Regions from separate parts of the Paenibacillus sp. DRB1-1 genome, predicted to be linked through region 1. Evidence: riboswitches for the same ligand, from Rfam matches in the RefSeq annotation. Region 1 holds a riboswitch; each other region holds the start of a gene.
The links. Region 1 has a riboswitch for thiamine pyrophosphate ahead of ACQW03_RS23760 (thiamine phosphate synthase). Riboswitches for the same ligand answer to the same signal wherever they lie in the genome.
Positions count from the first base shown of each region.

Region 2: another riboswitch for thiamine pyrophosphate. It lies ahead of tenA (thiaminase II); the one in region 1 lies ahead of ACQW03_RS23760 (thiamine phosphate synthase).
Region 3: another riboswitch for thiamine pyrophosphate. It lies ahead of ACQW03_RS08985 (ABC transporter substrate-binding protein); the one in region 1 lies ahead of ACQW03_RS23760 (thiamine phosphate synthase).

Region 1 covers NZ_JBODQH010000001.1:5,277,512-5,281,691, forward strand. Annotated here, with positions in the region: gene ACQW03_RS23755 (ABC-F family ATP-binding cassette domain-containing protein) at 1-1,018, shown strand, start outside; TPP riboswitch at 1,112-1,220, shown strand; gene ACQW03_RS23760 (thiamine phosphate synthase) at 1,485-2,078, shown strand; gene thiO (glycine oxidase ThiO) at 2,143-3,291, shown strand; gene thiS (sulfur carrier protein ThiS) at 3,288-3,491, shown strand; gene ACQW03_RS23775 (thiazole synthase) at 3,494-4,180, shown strand, end outside.
Region 2 covers NZ_JBODQH010000001.1:3,869,243-3,873,422, forward strand. Annotated here, with positions in the region: gene thiD (bifunctional hydroxymethylpyrimidine kinase/phosphomethylpyrimidine kinase) at 1-347, opposite strand, end outside; gene thiM (hydroxyethylthiazole kinase) at 344-1,186, opposite strand; gene tenA (thiaminase II) at 1,261-1,950, opposite strand; TPP riboswitch at 2,085-2,187, opposite strand; gene ACQW03_RS17260 (NAD-dependent malic enzyme) at 2,280-4,001, opposite strand.
Region 3 covers NZ_JBODQH010000001.1:2,036,608-2,040,787, reverse strand. Annotated here, with positions in the region: gene ACQW03_RS09000 (ABC transporter permease) at 1-466, opposite strand, end outside; gene ACQW03_RS08995 (MTH1187 family thiamine-binding protein) at 463-756, opposite strand; gene ACQW03_RS08990 (hypothetical protein) at 1,062-1,244, shown strand; gene ACQW03_RS08985 (ABC transporter substrate-binding protein) at 1,252-2,295, opposite strand; TPP riboswitch at 2,487-2,596, opposite strand; gene ACQW03_RS08980 (pyridoxamine 5'-phosphate oxidase family protein) at 2,867-3,301, shown strand; gene ACQW03_RS08975 (bifunctional 2',3'-cyclic-nucleotide 2'-phosphodiesterase/3'-nucleotidase) at 3,522-4,180, shown strand, end outside.

The sequences.
Region 1 (4,180 bases):
AAAGCCAAATGTCCTGCTGCTGGATGAGCCTACCAACTATTTGGATGTCGAGCATATCGAATGGCTTACGCGCTATTTGAAGGATTATCCCTATGCTTTTATTCTTATTTCACATGATACTGAGTTTATGAATCAGGTCGTTAATGTTATTTACCATCTTGAATTTGCCAAGATGACCCGTTATTCAGCTAACTATGAAAAGTTTCTTGAGATGGCAGATCTGAACAAGGCTCAGCATATTGATGCTTATGAGAAGCAACAGGACTTTATTAAGAAACAGGAAGATTTTATTCAGCGTAATAAGGCGCGTGCATCTACATCAGGCCGAGCAAAGAGCCGTGAAAAGCAGCTTGATCGGATCGAACGTATTGATAAGCCTGAAGAAGCTGCGAAGCCAACCTTTCAATTCAAAGAAGCACGTGCGAGCGGAAAGACGGTATTTGAGGGTATTGATTTTGAGATTGGTTATACGCATGCCCTTTTGCCTAAAATGTCCATGACGATTGAACGTGGTGAAAAGATTGCAATTGTCGGCTACAACGGTGTTGGTAAATCGACATTGCTCAAAACCATTCTGGGAAAAATTCCACCAATCAGTGGAAAAACCTATCAAGGTGATTTTTTGCAGCCCGCTTATTTTGAGCAGGAAGTAAAGGCGGAGAAAATTACACCGATTGACGATGTGTGGAATGAATTCCCGCATTTGAACCAGCATGAAGTACGAGCGCATTTGGCGCGTTGCGGTTTAAAGAATGAGCATATCACGCGTCCGCTATCTGCGCTCAGTGGTGGAGAACAGGCTAAAGTCCGTCTTTGCAAACTGTTAATGCGTGAAAGCAACTGGGTACTGTTCGATGAGCCTACCAACCACTTGGATGTTAAAGCTAAGGATGAGCTGAAACGTGCCTTGAAGGAATACAAAGGGACCGTTTTGCTTGTGTCTCACGAACCGGACTTTTACGAGGATTGGGTAACCAAAACGTGGAATGTGGAAGAGTGGTCAAGTAAAGTTAACTAAAATCAGCTAAATCCAATTCTGCATATTTCACACGAAGTGGGGTTTGCAGAATTAGGAAAATATGCTAAGCTATCTTTAGCTTATACAATAAAATAGTCACACTAGGGGAGCCGCCCATGCGGCTGAGACGGAATAAATGGATTTCGGACCCTTTGCACCTGATCTGGGTTATGCCAGCGTAGGGAAGTGAGCGCCGTACAAACAAGGCAACACCATCTTTATTTTGTTTGTGCGTGGGACGATACACGTATACGGATATCATTGTCCGTTCGATTATTGGACGTTCGTTAAACCACTTCCTTGGGGAAGTGGTTTTTTTACGTTTCGTTCATTTTAAGTTGTTCGAGCTTCCGTAGACGATTCACATATAATCCCCTTTCATTACTGCTGGTAGACGTGGCTGGCTAAGCTTAGATCCTTTAGTCCAATGTGAGGTGAAGACAAAATCGAATTACACGCAATTTCGATGGAAAAGGGCACTTTTGCACAAGCCGCCCAAGTGGCTGCAGTGATTTGTCCGTATGTTCATTATGTACACGCACGTTTAAAACAGAATGGTGCCTCTGCATTGCTTTCTTTGACCCGCAGCATGGTGGAGCAGGAAGTTCCTTTGCAGCAAATTGTAGTAAATGATCGTGTGGATGTAGCCTTACTTACTTTGGTTGGAGCCGTCCAGCTACCAGCTAATGGATTACCTGTAGCGGATGTGAAAAGCCTTCTTCCAAAGGGTACACGCTGTGGAGTATCTGTGCATTCCTTGGAGGAGGCGCAGACTGCCGAGCGGGCAGGAGCGGACTATGTACTTTATGGTCACGTATATGAGACCCATTGTAAGCCCGGTATTGTACCGCGGGGTTTAGCTCAGCTTGAACATATTTGCAGGCTGTCGAACATTCCGGTGATCGCGCTGGGCGGCATACAACCGCACCATATCCCGGAGCTTTATAGGGCCGGAGCAAGCGGTATTGCGGTGATGTCTGGTATATGGGAGGCTGAGTCGCCTGTTGCAGCTGCGATGGAATACAGGCGAATGGCAGATCTTGTAGTTCACAGCCTGTAGCGAAAAAACGAGAGTAGAGGCAAGCTGAAAGCAGAATGGTTTATGGAGAGGAGACACGGGACCAATGCCAAAGATACACACAGAGGCAAGAGCGATAGGACACGCTGAATGCTTGGTCATAGGTGGAGGTGTCATCGGCAGTTCCATTGCTTATCATGTGGCCAAGGAGGGAAGAAGTACGATCATGCTGGAACGATTGATCCCGGGTGAGGGAGCCTCAGGAGCAGCGGTTGGAATGCTGGCAGCGGAAAGTGAAGAGTTCATCGACTCTGAGCTGGCACGATTTGCTCGCATAAGTCGAGACGCATTCCCTGAACTTGTCTGTGATCTGGAGCGTTTGTCGGGTATTTCGGTGGAATTCCGTACAGAAGGATTTGTGACCCCTTTCCGTACGGAAACTGAAGGCCAAAAACGCTGGAAAGCAGCTAAAAGGCGAGAGGATAATTGTCCTATCTGGTGGGATGCGAGGGAATTGGCCCGACGAATTCCAGGTTTGGATGAACAAGCGATCGGGGCAATATATTGTTCAAAGGAGACACAAGTGGCTCCTGTCCAGCTTTGTCGTGCTTATGCAGGTGCTGCTGCGGTGCTGGGGGCAACGGTACGGTCTGGTACGCAGGCAGAGCAACTGGTCATGCAGGATGGTCGAGTTTGCGGTGTTCGAACAGATAGTGGCTTTTTTTCGTGCGATCAGGTCATTATTGCTGGAGGCTTGGATAGCATGAAATTGCTAGCGCAAGTTGGGTTTGAATATCCACTTTATCCGGTCAAGGGAGAAGCGGTAGCGGTCTCCTTGAAGGATCACCCGTTAGAATACACCATTTATGCTGATGATATTTACCTTGTGCCTAAACAGAATAACGAGCTTTGGATTGGGGCAACGAGCCTTCCGCATCAATATGACGAAGAAGTGACCGTAGGAGGCTTAGAGGGGTTGCTGACACGTGCCTCTGCTTGGCTGCCGCGCGTCCGTGAAGCTTCTTTCATACGCACTTGGGCGGGCTTACGTCCGCAGGCCGCATCAGGTCATCCTTTTATAGGCACTGTTCCTGGGGTCGAGGGTGTATATGCTGCCGTCGGGCATTATCGCAACGGTGTCCTGCTGAGCGATGCTACTGGGCGTGCGATAACAGCTATGCTTAACGGAGCAGGTGCGGCTGAACTTGGAATAAGTAGATTTTCTTCTGAGCTCCTCAAGGAGGAAAGCTTATGAAGCTGACGATTAACGGCCAGAGCCTGAGCTTTTCTAATCGGATCACTCATGTGGATCAATTGCTACATGAGCTTGATGTAAAGGTGAAAACCGTAGTGGTAGAGCTGAATCGGCGTATATTGACCCGTGAAGATCATGATGAAGCGGTACTGAAGGATGGAGATTGCCTAGAGATTGTACATTTTGTGGGAGGCGGTTGATCATGTTAACCATTGGAAAAGCATCTTTTACCTCAAGGTTGTTGTTGGGAACAGGAAAATTCTCTGATCTGGATATCCAATCCCAAGCCGTAGAGGCTGCTGAGACGGAAATATTGACGTTTGCTGTGCGGAGATTGAACTTGGAGGAACGGGATAAGCAGCATTTTCTCGATATGCTGGATTTGAGCCGGTATACACTTCTTCCCAACACAGCAGGGGCTACAACAGCAGAGGAGGCGATTCGTATTGCCCAATTGGCAAAAGCCTCCGGCTTGTGCGATATGATTAAGGTGGAAGTCATTGGGGATAGCAAGACACTGCTGCCTGACCCTTTCGAAACGTTGAAAGCTAGTGAAAAGCTGTTAGAAGAAGGCTTTATCGTGCTGCCCTACATATCGGACGATGTGATTCTAGCAAAGAGGCTACAAGAGCTTGGAGTACACGCCGTTATGCCTGGAGCTTCACCGATTGGTACAGGACATGGTTTGCTCAATCCGTTTTCATTAGAGCTAATTATTGAACAGGCGGAGGTTCCGGTTATTGTCGATGCGGGTATTCGCTCACCCGGTGACGCGGCAATGGCGATGCAGTTGGGGGCAGATGCTGTTTTGTTGAACACAGCCGTATCAGGAGCGAAGGACCCAGTAAAAATGGCTGAGGCCATGAAACTGGCTGTTCGTGCTGGAAGA
Region 2 (4,180 bases), 1.4 Mb from region 1:
CCTCCCTTGGCAATCATCACGGGATCGACGACGACCTTTTTCCAGCCGAACTTTCGGATCTGCTTGCTCACAAGACGGATGATACCCGCATTAAACAGCATGCCAGTCTTTAGGGCATCCACTCCAAGGTCTAATCCTACAGCTTCGATCTGTTCCGCTGTTGCTTCCTGTGGCAGCGGATATACGCCGTGAACCCCTAAGGTATTCTGTACGGTAATGGCCGTAATAGCCGACATGCCGTACACGCCAAGTTCTTGAAAGGTTTTGAGATCGGCTTGAATTCCGGCCCCGCCGCCACTGTCCGAACCGGCAATCGTCAGTGCTCTGGGTACACGAACGTCTGTCATCGCGCACCACCTGCTGTGGTTGTTCCTGCTTCACGGACAGTGACCTGCCCCTCCAGCGAACCTGTATGTAGTTTGGCGAGCTCGTCGAGAAAGGCAATCTGGAAGCTGCCGGGCCCCAGCTCTGCGGTACGTGCTGCGGCTCGGGAAGCTGCTGCACCGTAAAATGCCAAGCCTGCTGTACCTGCGAGCAGCAGGTTGGGTTCAACAGCTGCAAAAGCACCTAACACAGAGGTCAGCAGGCAGCCTGCTCCGGTTACCTTCGTGAGCAGCGCGTCTCCGCCGCTAATCATTCGTGCTTCGGCCCCATCGGTGATGACGTCCTCTTTTCCAGTGATGACAACCATTGAATTGAGCGTTTGAGCAGCCCGAATTGCCAGATCGACATTGCCGCTGTCAGCACTGTCACCAGCATCTACGCCTTTAATCTCACGCGCTTCTCCAACAAGATGCGCGACTTCGGCTGCATTGCCCCGCACCAATGAGATTTTGACTTCTCTCAGGATTCGCAGTGCCGACTCAGTTCTAAGGCTCGTTGCTCCCGCACCGACCGGATCTAGCAGGACCGGAACACCGTGTGCATTCGCCGATTGTCCAGCAATGATCATGGCATCCACCAGTTCGCGGTGCAGCGTACCGATGTTTAACACGACGGCTCCCGCTATTTTTGCCATATCTGCTACTTCCTCGGGTGCATAGGCCATCACTGGGGAGGCGCCCAATGCATACAGGCCGTTGGCCGTAAAGTTAGTGACTACCACATTGGTCATATTGTGAACGAGGGGTTTGCTGTTTTGTACCTTCGTCAGGAGAGCTGAATAACTTTTTTCCCATGTACTCATAATGATTATCCTCTCTATAGTTGGTGGTTCAACATGGCATTAACCGTACTTCACGCATCGAATCGCCAGGATGACTATTCTAAGACCGCTCCCTGCATCTGGACCGGCCATTCTTCCTGGTTATAAGCCATGTCCCAGAACTTATATTCCAGCTGGCAACTCAGTACAAAATGCTCAATCATCCGCTCTCGCTCAGCAGCCGTTGTGCCTTCTGCCCAAGCATCTACACGTTCTCGGAACTTGAGTGTTGTATCATCAAGCTGGTCTCCATAGAAGCCCATCCATTCATAGAACGGATGAGACTCATCCGGCTTTACTTCATCCAGCAGCCTGCGGCCAATCTCGGCATACGTCCACATACATGGCAGCAGCACAGCCAAGATCTCGCCCAAACTGCCCTCATGCGCGATCGTCAGCATGTGACGGATATAGTGATGGGCCGACGGAGCGAGTGGATATCCCTGCAACTCTTCATAGGTCACCCCTGCGATAGCACAGAAATTTTGATGCGGATGAACCTCGCTGTGGAGAATAAAAGAGATTTGTTCATTAAATACTGCCATGTCCTCCCGATTCGTGCATTTGGAGATTGCGATGCCGTATATCCGCATGTAGGCGTTCAAATATTCAAAGTCCTGTTTTACATAGTGAATCAGCTGTCCCCTTGTCAAACTTCCTTCAGCAATACCTCTCACAAAGGGATGCTCAAAAATCGCTTGAAAAATGCCGTCCGCCTGCCGACGGAGTTCTTGTGTAAAACTCAATTTCCCCACCTCCATTAATTGAAGAGCAAGAAGTCCTGTAAGGATACAATTCCGAAACAACGCTAAAAAGCCGCCCCGGAAAAATGGAGCGGCTTCAACATAGGCCCAATACGCAAAAAACGCTTGAAACCTTATATACGAAGGCTCCACTTTCCTACGCTAGTACGAACTAGATCAGGTTCAAAGGGTCCAAGATACATTCTTGTCTCAGCCATATTGGCTCCCCTAGTGGACTTCTATTCTTTTGACTATTACTGTACATACGTTCATACGCTATGTCAAACATAGTGTGCAAAATATTAAATTTCCTCTAGTTAGGTGTTTTGGGCTTAGTGAGGGTGATGAATTACACTTTCCACGGCTTTGACCTTGGCATATTCCGGTTTCCACATTGCATCTCGTATAGCTTGTTCCACATCTGAAATGTGCGCCTGAGCTACCTGATCCTGAATCGCGGCATTTGCAACCGCAACCGCAACAGCGTACGAAACTTCGCGTAATTTTCGGATATGAGGGAGTAGCGCACCGCCAGGCGTATTCGAATCTACACCATTGGCAACAGCAACTGCTGCGGCTGTAAACATCGCAGGGGTAATCCTTTTGGCTTTAACCACAATCGCACCTAGACCCAGTCCCGGAAAAACAAAGGCATTGTTCGCCTGTCCAATCTCAAAATTTGTATCGTTATAGGTGACGGGCTCAAAAGGACTTCCGGTTGCGATCAGTGCTCTGCCATCTGTCCACCGGATCAAATCCTCGGGTACTGCTTCTGCAAGGTTTGTAGGATTGGACATGGGCATAATGATCGGGCGTTCTACATGCTTCGCCATCTCCTTGATGATTTCTTCAGAAAAGGCACCTGCTACACCGGAAGTTCCAATCAATATCGTAGGCTTCACCTGACGGATGACCTCCAGTAGCGGTATTTTGCCGTCACCCGACCGGGTCCATGAGCTGACTTCATCCTTTTTGCGCACATACGGTTTCTGATACTCCAATACGTCTTCCATATCTTCCGTTAACAGCCCGCGATAATCAAAGGCCCAAAAGGACTTGAATGAATCATCTGCGGAAAGGCCATCCTCGATCATAGCGCCCCGAATTTGGTCAGCGTTACCGATCCCTGCAGCCCCTGGGCCGAAAACAAGTATTTTTTGTTCACGCAGCGGAGTCTTGGTGACACCCACCGCCGAAAGAATCGCAGCCAGGGTCACCGCTCCTGTACCTTGTATATCATCGTTGAAGGTGAGAATGCTTTGACCGTATTTTCCTATAATATGGCGCGCATTTACGCTACCCACATCTTCCCAATGTAAAAGCACCTTCGGGAATTGCGCTAACGTTTTGCTGATAAAGGTATCAATAAACTGGTTATAGGCTTCTCCGCGAACCCGTTTATGGCGGTTTCCGATGTACAGTGGATCATTCAGCAGCTTTTCATTATTCGTGCCCACATCCAGTACAATTGGCAGCACCCGCCCGGGATGAATGCCTGCCGCAGCCGTATACACTGCAAGCTTGCCAATCGCAATGTTAATCCCCCCGACGCCCCAGTCACCAATCCCCAAAATACTTTCGGAATCTGTCACGACGATCAGATCCACATCCTCGCCGCTTAATCCAGAGTTATAGAATGCTTGTCCGATGCCATTCGGGTTATCTATTGACAAATATACGCCTCCAGGGCGGTTGTACTCGTGACTATACTCTTGAATCGCGGTTCCTACGGTCGGCGTGTAGACTACGGGCAGCATTTCACTCAAATGATCGGTTAGCAGCCGGTAGTAGAGTACGACATTTCGATTGTGAAGGTCGTTGAGAGAAGCATTTTTACGCAGCATGGTGGGTTGTGCGAGAAACTGCTGATATGCCCGTACGCTCTGTTTCTCCAATGAAAGGACGGTTGGAGGAAGGATTCCTTCCAAACCCAGATCTTTGCGTTCTTCTTCTGTAAAAGCGACACCTTTGTTCAAAAGAGGATTTGCCAACACATCCTTTCCCCGTAATGGAGTAGATAATGACCCATCGCGATTGACATAAAATGCTTCCATAGAAAGACCTTCCTTCTCTTCATTTTCATAACGAAAGGATTTCACAAAATTCGATTCCAGTCGCTCCGAAGTGCAAGATATAGACGAACTAAACCATTTCGATCTATATCTTGTTCATTGAAAGTCGCTTATCGGATTTTTGCAAAATCCTCAAGATGACATGTTGTCCATAGTATGGA
Region 3 (4,180 bases), 3.2 Mb from region 1:
TCATCGTACGGTCTGTTCGAGTCAGCCCGTCCATGGCCGCTACAGCCACGGGAAAAAAGCATACTAGGGTAATGACCATCAGCTTGGGCAGCACGCCAAAACCAAACCACACCATGAGCAGCGGCCCTAGAGCGATGATCGGAATGTTTTGACTCAGAATAAGCAGCGGATACAGGGCGGATTTGAGAAAAGGAATTGTATGAAGAACGATGGCGATCAACAGTCCCGTTGCTGTCCCTATAGCGAATCCCGCAAGTGTCAGACGAATCGTAGCCCATGTATGGGCACCAAGCAGCGCCGTTTGTGCCATGCCCTCTTGTACGATGAGGGATGGAGCAGGCAGCAGCCAGGATTCAACATGCAAATAGGAAACCGCCCCCTGCCAGGCCGCTAAAAAGAAGAGGACCGCCACAAGGGGCGGCCATACGCTTTTCCACCAGGATGCGTTCTTGCCTTTCGGATTCATGGGCGATATTTCTCGGTCAGCTTGTTCATGCTGATGCCTTGTGGGTTATGTGCGATTTTGATCTGTGAAATGACGCTGGGACTGCCCGCTTCCGTCAAAGCCTCGTGCATTTCTTTGACCACTTTCAGCAACTCGTCGAGCTCGCCCTCCATGGTCGTATCCAATGGATTCACTTGATGTTTGACGCCGGAGCGCTGAATGACCTCAATCGCCTTATCTACATACGGGTAAGAGTCCTCATTATTAGGAGTTTTAGGGATTACTTGAATACTGAGCAGTGTGTTAGCCATGCAAATTCACCTGTCCTTTATTTGGAGTGTTATTAAAAAAATATGGTGGTTTAAGGCGGGGAGACCGCTTCGCGTTTCATTTGATCTTACGATCGCTGTTGCCGTGGGATTCTTTGAATAAATTTTAAAAGGTAAGAATCCAACGGCAAAGGCGAACGCTGCGCTTTTCCAGATTCAAATGAACCGCTCCGCTGCCAACCGCCTTAAAAGCACCCTGTTTTTAAAGCTGGTTTGTGTGGCATTTTTAACACACAAGCGCACCTACTTAGCGCTTAGATAATATGAAAAACTAAAGAATAAACCAAGTGGAACGAGAACGAAGTGGGCGGAATGGTGCTGTACAAGCGTTAGCGTTCGCCTTTGTACCCAGATTTCAACCTCTGGATATTCATAAAAGAATTCTGGGTACAACAGCGATGGGAGGCAGCATCCGACTGCGTAGTGGCGCTTCGTTCACTTCTCTAGTTCGGTCTTATTTTGCGTTTTAACAAATGATCAGCGCTTGGGCAAGAAGTCATTTGTGAAGGCTTTATCGACTTCCAAAGGCTTGCTGAGCAGCTTGCGTTCGTACATCCAGTCCGAATAGTTTTGCCATACCTCTGCTTTTTGCACGCCCCATTGCGCGGCATCGTCCTGATAACGCGGGCTTAGCCATTTTTGGCTGGCGAGCACCAGTTTTTTATCCAGCTCTGGTACAGCTTTGCTTAAGATGTCCGCAGCTTCTTCTGGATGGGCGATAGTGTATTCATAGCCTTGTGCGGTAGCGTCCATGAATGCTTTGACTAGCTCTGGATCATTTTCTATCGTCTGTTCGTTGCTTACAATTACAGGCGTATAGTAATCAAGGCTTTTGGAATAATCTTTTACATACAGCATATCCAATGGCTCACCTCGAAGCTGGGCTTCGATTCCGGTCCATGCATAGAAAATCCAAGCAAAGTCAATATCCCGCTTCACGGCTGTAAAATAGTCTGCATTGCCCATGTTGATGATCTTCACTTTGCTCACATCGCCTTTGTCTGAATCCATGATGGATTTCATGACCGCTTCTTCTACGGGAGAGCCCCAACCGCCGTATTTTTTACCTTCAAAATCTTTCGGGCTCTTAATTCCGCGATCTACTGGGGCTGCGAAGCCTGAGGTATTATGCTGAATCACTGCAGCGATGGATACAAGCGGCACACCTTGCGTACGAGCTTGTGTGACGCCTTCTTGGTAGCTAATACCAAAAGGAGCAGCATTAGAAGCAACCATTTGATCGGCTCCGCCTGAACCAGGTTGAACAATTTGGACATTCAAACCCGCTTTTTCGTAAAATCCTTTGTCCTTAGCGACATAGAGTCCCGTATGATTCGTATTGGGTGTCCAGTCGAGCACGACTTTAACATCTTTGAGCCCCTTTGCCGGAGTAGACGTTTGGGTGTCGGTAGCGGGAGCCGCTTCTTGGGATGTGGGGGCACTTCCACCGCAAGCGGTCAGGATCAGGGCCATGAGCCACAGACTGATCAGTCCCAGGCTTAACATTTTCATGCGCTTCATCGTTGTGTTCTCTCCTTTAATTACCCGTTATCCGTCCAATCAGACAGCTTAAGTTCCCCATTTTCTAAAAATAACATCTGCCGGACGCGATCTTTCCAACAACATAATCTTCAATAAAAAAAGCGCCCCGAGTTTCCGGGACGCTTGCGCTTGTATATACCAAAGTAAGGGATGGTCCTATGTAAAAAAGGCACATCTTGCTTAAGCATTCCTACGCTGGCATTACCCAGATCAGGTTGTAAGGGTCAGTGTCTTGGGACACACTCTCAGCCGGCCGATTCCAGCACCCCTGGCATTGTATGGTTTAATGGGTTCATTTATTCGGGTTTACTACGACGATTATATGCCTTGAATGCGGGTCTGTCCAGCATGAAGGGAGAGATGACGGTTCATTTGCCGAACGACAGGGTACACTTTTACTGTGAGCTTTGATCTGAAAATGAGCATGAATCAATCCGATTCGATCCGGTCATGTTATTTTTAGAACAGCTACGCAGGTAGGTTCAGATGGGCTGGTGCCCAATGGCGTGGCCGTAGAGAATTCTAATTCGTGAAAAGGAGTTGTTGTACTGTGGGTAAAACGGAAACATTGGATCGCAACCAACTGGAACAAGCCATTGTGAAGGCTTTGGATAACAACAAATTTTGCTCGTTAGGTACGGTAGAGGGTGGCAAACCAAAAGTACGCTATATGGCCCTTTTTAACGATGGAATGAACATTCATCTGGCGACAGATCGCAAAACGCATAAAGTGGATGAGCTAAAGGACAATCCGAATGCTTATCTGCTGCTGGGTTATGAAGTTGGTGGTACGAAGGAAGTCGTAGAAGTGGAGGCTACCGTCCAGATCACAGCTGATGAGGGGCTGCGCAAACAAGTGTGGAACGATTCCTTGAAGGAATGGTTTTCCGGACCGGATGATCCCGATTATGTCATTCTGGACGTGAATCCGACACGCATTGAGTATGTGGGTCAGCAAACTGAGCGCCAAGTGTGGAATAAATAATAAGAATATAAATCGACAAACCAGTGAATCTCCGAGTTTTTAAGGAGGTTTGCTGGTTTTTATTTTTTGAGAAAATTAATTATTTTTTCATAAATAATTTAAGTAAATGACTACTCTTTTGCCTGGCGTTGGATTAAAATAGAAATGGTGGGTTCAAGGCTTACATATATGTGCAAAAGTATGTATATGAGGCATACACCTTAATGAGGAGGGGTATATTTTGTTATTTCGTAAAAATTGGTTTAAAGGGTTTACAGCAGCAGTTGTAGCTTGTAGTATGCTGGTGTTTTCAGCCGCTCCATCCTGGGCAGCTAGCAATTCTCGCGATAGCGCTACAGTGAATTTGCGGATTATGGAAACAACGGATATTCATGCGTCCCTGATGAACTATGATTACTATTCGGACAAAGAAACCAACGAATATGGCCTGATTAGCACAGCCGGTTTGATCCAACAGGCGCGTAGTGAAACGAGAAACAGCATGCTGTTCGATAACGGTGATTTGTTACAGGGCAATCCATTAGGCGATTATATGGCCAGAAATAAAACCTTCGAGAAAGAAGGCGGTGTCCATCCGGTCTACAAGATGATGAACCTGATGGGCTATGATGCGGCGACAGTGGGCAACCACGAATTCAACTACGGCCTCGACTTTCTGGAGAAGTCGCTCAAGGGAGCCGATTTTCCTTACGTAAATGCGAATGTTTATGTTGATAAGGGGGGGCAAGCTACTAAAAATTATTTTACCCCTTATCGAATTCTTGATAAAACGGTAACCGACGAGAAGGGCCAAGAGCATATCCTTAGAGTGGGCGTAATCGGCTTGGTCACACCTCAAATTATGCAGTGGGATGAAGCCAATTTAAAGGATAAAGTCGT